Regions from separate parts of the Streptomyces sp. NBC_00344 genome, predicted to be linked through region 2. Evidence: predicted binding sites of a transcription regulator. Region 2 holds the regulator's gene; the other holds the start of a gene.

The links. Region 2 encodes HspR, which represses chaperone genes until heat shock. Its sites were predicted from a motif close to TTGAGNNNNNNNNNCTCAA; they were not measured.
Region 1: the regulator HspR is predicted to act here: its motif matches at 1,439-1,457, upstream of lon (endopeptidase La).

What each region holds. Positions count from the first base shown of each region.
Region 1 is NZ_CP107996.1:2,136,968-2,140,625, reverse strand. It holds gene OHS16_RS09485 (response regulator transcription factor) at 1-476, opposite strand, end outside; gene OHS16_RS09480 (spermidine synthase) at 613-1,323, opposite strand; gene lon (endopeptidase La) at 1,480-3,658, shown strand, end outside.
Region 2 is NZ_CP107996.1:3,202,572-3,206,229, forward strand. It holds gene OHS16_RS14430 (helix-turn-helix transcriptional regulator) at 1-353, shown strand, start outside; gene OHS16_RS14435 (helix-turn-helix transcriptional regulator) at 530-1,594, shown strand; gene OHS16_RS14440 (heat shock protein transcriptional repressor HspR) at 1,683-2,141, opposite strand; gene dnaJ (molecular chaperone DnaJ) at 2,143-3,324, opposite strand; gene grpE (nucleotide exchange factor GrpE) at 3,346-3,658, opposite strand, start outside.

The sequences.
Region 1 (3,658 bases), 1.1 Mb from region 2:
TCGATCTCGAGCTCGCCGAGGCGCAGGATGCCGCTGCGCGGCGTCGACGCCGCGATGGTGGCCCGCTCGACCCGGCGCAGCAGGACATGCACGCGCGCGGCCAGCTCCCGCATCGAGAACGGTTTGGTCATGTAGTCGTCGGCGCCGACGCCGAGACCCACCAGCATGTCGGTCTCGTCGTCCCGGGCCGTCAGCATCAGGACGGGGACCGGCCGCTGTGCCTGGACGCGCCGGCACACCTCGAGACCGTCGAAGCCCGGCAGCATGATGTCGAGAACCATCAGATCGGGCTGCCACGCCTGGGCCGCGTCCACCGCGGCCGGGCCGTCGGTGGCCGTCTGCACCTGAAAACCCTCGGCTCGCAGCCGGGCGGCAATGGCGTCGACGATTGTCGGATCGTCCTCTACGACCAGCACCCGGCGCTGAGCGCCGGGAGTGGCCGCGACGCCGTTGTGGGTGGTGTGTGTCTGCTCCATCGCCCGCCCCTGGAAGTGCGTTCTTGTCTGCGTTCGCGTGTTCTTGGAATTTGCGCGTACTCGGATTTGATTCTTAGAAACGGCTTATAGATCTCATCCGTCGGTGAGCAGACTAGATGCAATTAAGGCGTCCCGGCTACGCAGGGCGAACGGCGAGATGGACCACGTCAGGCACGCCCCGGGCAACTTGGATCTCTTCGGTTCTTACCCCGCTGAATCCGGCATTCCGCAACGCATCCTCGAAGGCGGGGGAGGGCCTGGCGGACCATACCGCCAGGATTCCGCCCGGTTTGATGCGGTCCATGCAGGCCGAGAGTCCGTCCGGGGTGTAGAGACCGCCGTTGTCCTCCGTCACCGTCCAGTCCGGTCCGTTGTCGATATCCAGGCACAGGGCGTCGTACGACGCCGCCGGGTCACGGATGTGAGCAATCAGATCGGTGCGCAGGATCACAGTGCGGGGATCGGCGAGTGCGGGGCCCGAAATCCGGGAGAGCGGCCCTTCGAGATGCCAGTCGATGATGGCCTGCTCGCGCTCGACGACCGTGATGGCCCCCCAGCGGGGCCCGGCTGCCGCGTGTGCCAGTGAGAAGCCGACCCCCAGACCGCCGATGAGCAGGGAAGGCCCCGTCAGACCGCCGGGGAGGGCGTCGAGTGCCGCGTCGACCAGCAGGCGTTCCGAACGGCCGTCGGAGGTGTCCATCAGGAAGCACCCGTTGGCGATGATCTCGAAGTCCTCACCGCGGCCGCGCAGCACGACCTCGCCGTAAGGGCCCTCGCGCCGGTCCAGTGTGTGCGCTGTCTCGATGGTGATCGCCCCCGGGTCCCGGCGTCGTCCGCCGTACGTCATCGACGGGCGGAGGCTATCGCGGCGCCGCGGGGTCGGCGGCGGGCACCTGGGGACGGCGGATGATCGATCGCTGAGAGCGAACACGCTCCGGGGAACATCGGGGACTCCTGGCGCATTGAGTCTGCATAGCTCAACTTCACTGCCTAAGGGGAGATCATGGCTTCCACGTCCGCACCGCTCACCCTGCCCGTGCTGCCGCTCGACGACGAGGTCGTGCTGCCCGGAATGGTGGTGCCGCTGGACCTTTCCGACACCGAGGTACGCGCCGCGGTGGAGGCCGCCCAGGCTTCCTCGGACCGCTCCAGTGGCAACAAGCCACTGGTCCTTCTCGTTCCGCGTATCGACGGCACCTATGCGGGCACCGGCGTCCTCGGCACCGTCGAGCAGGTCGGCCGTCTCTCGGACGGCGACCCCGGCGCCCTCATCCGCGGCCGCGGCCGGGTGCGGATCGGTGCCGGCACCAGCGGCCCCGGCGCCGCGCTGTGGGTCGAGGGCATCCGGATCGACGAGTCCGCGCCCGACCCCCTGCCCGGTGCGGTCACCGAACTCGCCAGGGAATACAAGGCACTCGCCACCAACTGGCTGAAGAAGCGCGGAGCCTGGCAGGTCGTGGACCGCGTCCAGCAGATCGAGGACGTGTCCGCACTGGCCGACAACTCCGGCTACTCACCCTTCCTGAGCCTCGACCAGAAGGTCGAACTGCTGGAGACGGGCGACCCGGTGGCCCGCCTCAAGCTGGCCGTTCAGTGGCTCAGCGAGCACCTCGCCGAACAGGACGTCGCAGAGTCCATCGCCAAGGACGTACAGGACGGCGTCGACAAGCAGCAGCGCGAGTTCCTGCTGCGCCGGCAGCTGGACGCCGTGCGCAAGGAGCTCTCCGACCTCAACGGCGATCCCGAGGACGAGTCCGACGACTACCGGAGCCGGGTGGAGGCCGCCGACCTTCCCGAGAAGGTGCGGGAGGCCGCGCTCAAGGAGGTCGAGAAGCTGGAACGGGCCTCCGACCAGAGCCCCGAGGGCTCCTGGATCAGGACCTGGCTGGACACCGTCCTCGAACTGCCCTGGAACGAGCGGACCGAGGACGCGTACGACATCCGGGGCGCCCGGGAGATCCTCGACGCCGAACACGCGGGTCTGGACGACGTCAAGGAGCGGATCACCGAGTATCTGGCGGTGCGCAAGCGCCGCGCGGACCGCGGCCTCGGCGTCGTCGGAGGCCGCCGGGGCGGCGCGGTGCTGGCCCTGGTGGGCCCGCCGGGCGTCGGCAAGACGTCGCTCGGTGAATCCGTCGCGCACGCCATGGGACGCACGTTCGTCCGGGTGGCGCTCGGCGGTGTGCGGGACGAGGCGGAGATCCGCGGACACCGGCGTACGTACGTCGGCGCGCTCCCCGGGCGTATCGTCCGCGCGATCAAGGAGGCCGGGTCGCTGAACCCGGTTGTGCTGCTCGACGAGATCGACAAGGTCGGTTCCGACTTCCGGGGCGACCCGGCGGCCGCCCTGCTCGAGGTCCTCGACCCGGCACAGAACCACACCTTCCGCGACCACTACCTGGAGGTCGAGCTGGACCTCTCCGACGTGGTGTTCCTCGCCACGGCGAACGTCCTGGAGGCCATTCCCGAGGCGCTGCTGGACCGCATGGAGCTGGTCACCCTCGACGGCTACACCGAGGACGAGAAGGTCGTCATCGGCCGGGACCACCTGCTGCCGAGGCAGCTCGAGCGCGCCGGGCTGGAGAGCGGCGAGGTCACTCTCGACGACTCCGCACTGCGCAAGCTGGCGGGGGAGTACACCCGTGAGGCGGGTGTCCGGAATCTGGAGCGGGCCGTGGCCAGGCTGCTGCGGAAGGTGGCGGCCCAGCACGAACTGGGTGAGCAGGAGCTGCCCTTCACCGTCACCGACGAGCATCTGCGCCGGCTGATCGGACGGCCGCATCACGTCCCCGAGTCCGCCCAGCTCCCCGCGGAGCGCCGTACCGCGGTGCCCGGGGTGGCCACCGGGCTCGCGGTCACCGGAGCGGGCGGCGACGTCCTCTTCGTCGAGGCGTCGCTGGCCGACCCCGAGACGGGTGGTGCGGGTCTCAGCCTCACCGGCCAGCTCGGGGATGTGATGAAGGAGTCGGCGCAGATCGCGCTGTCCTTCCTGCGCTCGCACGGCGCCGAGCTGGAGCTGCCCGTCGCGGATCTGAAGGAGCGCGGTGTGCACATCCACTTCCCGGCGGGCGCGGTGCCCAAGGACGGCCCGAGCGCCGGCATCACCATGACGACGGCCCTGGCGTCCCTGCTCTCCGGCAGGCAGGTCCGTACGGACGTGGCCATGACCGGCGAGGTGTCGC
Region 2 (3,658 bases):
CGGTCGCCTTCATCCCTGCGCGGGACGACCGCAGAGTGGCTCTGGAACTCCGCCACCCCGGACTGGTCGAGTACCTCATCAAGGTCTTCGAGCAGCTCTGGCGCCGCGCCACTCCGCTGCTCGACGAGATCCCGTACAACCCCACACCGGACGGGGTGTCCGGCGTTCAGCGCTCCATCGCCCAGCTGCTGATCGAGGGCCATGTCGACGAGGCGATCGCCCGGCGTCTGGGAATGAACGTGCGGACCTGCCGCGCCCATGTCGCCAAACTGTCCGCTGCGCTCGGCAGCAACAGCCGGGCGCAGCTCGGCTATCTGATCTCGCAGTCCGGCATCCTGGAACAGCGCAACTGAGCCGTTTCCCCGCCCGAAGAGATCCTCGTGGTGCTTCCGCACCGCCATGCCACCGTTTCACGGACATTGATTGTGGTCCGTCCCGGGCCGTACGAACACCCTCAGGTTGCGGCCCTGCAACTTGATGAGGGGGCACGCCCGCGACGGGCGAGCCAGTATCCGGGGAGGAGGCACAGATGGCAGAGACGCAGCACACCCACGATGTGGAAGAGCTGTGCAAGACCGGCAGCCGGATATACGCGGAGGCGCTGAAGCAGGGAGGTGTCAGCCGCCGGGCAGCCGGTGCGGCGCCCTGCCTCATCGACCTGGGACTTCTTCACCCGGACCCCGACAGCCTGGACCAGCTGCTCCCCACACCGCCCACACTCGCTCTGCACGCGATACTCAGGGACATCGAGGCCGAGATCCACACACGCCGTTCACGGGAAGTGCGGATCGCGGAGACCCTGGAGCGATTCACGGCACCAGGGACACCGGCCATTAGCGGCAGCACACCCGGCGTCGTGGTGCTCGAGGGTTTCCCGCGCATCAACACCGCGATCAACCGTGCCAACAACGACTGCCGCACGGAGGTGCGGTGCATACAACCCGGGCCGCGCCGCGAGAGCGAACTGCAGGACGCTCTCAGGCGGGGCCAGTTGCTGTCCGAGCGGGGAGCCCACACCCGCACCCTCTATCAGCGGGCGTCGCTCCACAGCCCCGGACTTCTCAACTATCTCCGCCAGATGGGCGACTCCATCGAGATCCGGACCCTGGACGACATCCCCGAGCGCCTGGTCATCTTCGATCACACCGTGGCGTTCATCCCGGCGAGTCCCGACCGCACCATCGCCCTGGAGTTACGGCACCCCGCGCTGGTCGGATACCTCGTGACGGTCTTCGACCGGTTCTGGCGGCAGGGCCGGCCCATGAAGGAGTCGGCTCCCCCCGTGCCGGCCGCAGGGGTGTCCGAGCGGCAGTACGCCATTGCCCGGCTGCTCGGTGAGGGGCACGCCGACGAAGCCGTGGCCAGACGGCTCGGGATCAGCGTGCGCACCTGCCGTACGCACATCGCACATCTCTCAGCGGTGCTCGGCACCACGAACCGGGTGCAGTTGGGCGTACGGATCGCGCAGTCCGGGATGCTCAAGAGCCCGGAAGCCCACCGGACGGAGCCGCTCACACTCGCCCGGGACGATGCCGACACCGGTTCCCCGGCGGTGACTCCGGGAGCGCACATCTCCCCGGAGCGCAAGGACTGATGTGCCGGACGGCCGCGGTCCGTCGCGGCATGGCTGAGGGCCGCCACCCGGCCGGGTGGCGGCCCTCACTCAGCCCGCTCGCTGCCGCTCAGTCGGACGACCGCTTGGGCCGCCACACGACGAGCGCGCTGGTCTGCCGGACATCCTCGTACGGGACCAGGTCGCGGCGGTACGAGGCATGGACCTGAGCCTCGCGCTGCTGCATCGCCACCGCGGCTCCGTCCACCGCCGCCGAGAGCTCGGCGACCCGGGCCTGGAGCGCGGCGACCTGGTGTTCCAGCTCGATGATGCGCTTGATGCCGGCGAGGTTGATGCCCTCGTCCTGGGACAACTGCTGCACCGTACGGAGCAGTTGGATGTCCTGGGCCGAATACCGCCGGCCACGGCCGGCGGTGCGGCCCGGGCAGACCAGGCCAAGCCGGTCGTACTGCCGCAGGGTCTGCGGGTGCAGACCCGAGAGCTGAGCGGCCACCGAGATGACGTACACGGGTGTCTCGTCGGTGAGTTCGTAGCCCATGGGATTGTCGCGGTGTCGCCGGCCGTTCATCTCATGCTCCCTTCGCGGCCTTGAACAGCTCCGCCCGCGGGTCCTCACCCGCGGTCGCCTCACGATAGGTCTCCAGCGACTCACGTGCCGTGTCGCTGAGGTCCTGCGGCACCGTCACCTCGACGGTGACGAGCAGGTCCCCGCGGCTGCCGTCCTTGCGTACGGCGCCCTTGCCGCGCGCGCGCATCGTACGGCCGTTGGGCGTGCCCGCGGGCAGTTTCAAGGTGACCGGGGGTCCCCCGAGCGTCGGGACCTTCACCTCGCCGCCGAGTGCCGCCTCCGCGAAGGTGACGGGCACCGCGATGGTGAGGTTGTCGCCCTTGCGGCCGAAAACCGGGTGGGCGTCCACGTGGACGACGACGTACAGGTCTCCCGCAGGGCCGCCCTGTTCGCCGGGGGTGCCCTTGCCGCGGAGGCGGATCCGCTGGTTGTCGGCCACCCCGGCCGGGATCCGGACCTGCATGGTCCGGGACGACTTGGCACGCCCCGATCCCTTGCAGACGTCACAGGGGTCCTGGGCGATGAGCCCACGGCCCTTGCAGTCCACACAGGGGTCGGTGAGCGAGAAGCCGCCACCGCTGCCGCGCGAGACCTGGCCGGTCCCGACACAGGTCGGGCACACCCTGGGGGTGCCGTTCTTGTCGCCGGTTCCCGAACACGCCTTGCAGGGTGCCTGGCTGGACATCCGCAGCGGGACCGTGGCCCCGTCGACCGCCTCGGTGAAGCTGAGCGTCACCTCGGACTCGATGTCCTGGCCACGGCGTGGCTGGGTGCGGGTGGTACCGGGGCCGCCCCGGTTGAACAGACCGCCGAACACGTCCCCGAGTCCGCCGCCGAAGCCGCCGGCGCCACCCTGCTGTCCGCCCTGGGCGCCCCCGAAGAGGTCGCCCAGGTCGAAGTTGAAGGAGCCGCCGCCGGCACCCGGGCCCGGCCGGAAGCCGCCGTTGCCGAAGAGAGCACGCGCTTCGTCGTACTCCTTGCGCTTCTTCGGGTCCCCGAGGACGTCATTCGCCTCGGAGACCTCCTTGAAGCGCCCCTCGGCCTTGGCGTCGCTCTTGTTGGCGTCCGGATGGAACTCGCGGGCGAGTTTCCGGTACGCCTTCTTGATCTCGGCTTCTGTGGCGTCCTTCGGGACGCCGAGAACCTTGTAGTAGTCCTTCTCGACGAAGTCCTTGGTGCTCATCCCCGACGTCCCTCCTTCCGGCTACTGCTGACCCTCGTCCGGGCCACCGTCGTCCTCGTCCGAGGCCTCGTCCGCCTTGGCGGCCTGGGCACCGGGCTGGGGTTCGGCCACCGCCACCCGCGCGGGGCGGATGGTGCGCTCGCCGAACCGGTACCCGGGCTGCAGAATCGCCACGCACGTGTCTTCGGTGATGTCCGGCGCATACGAGTGCATCAGCGCTTCATGGATCGTCGGGTCGAAGGGCTCGCCCTCCTTGCCGAACTGCTGAAGCCCCATCTTCGCTGCGACCGTCTCCAGCGATTCGGCCACCGACTTGAAGCCGCCGACCAGCTCG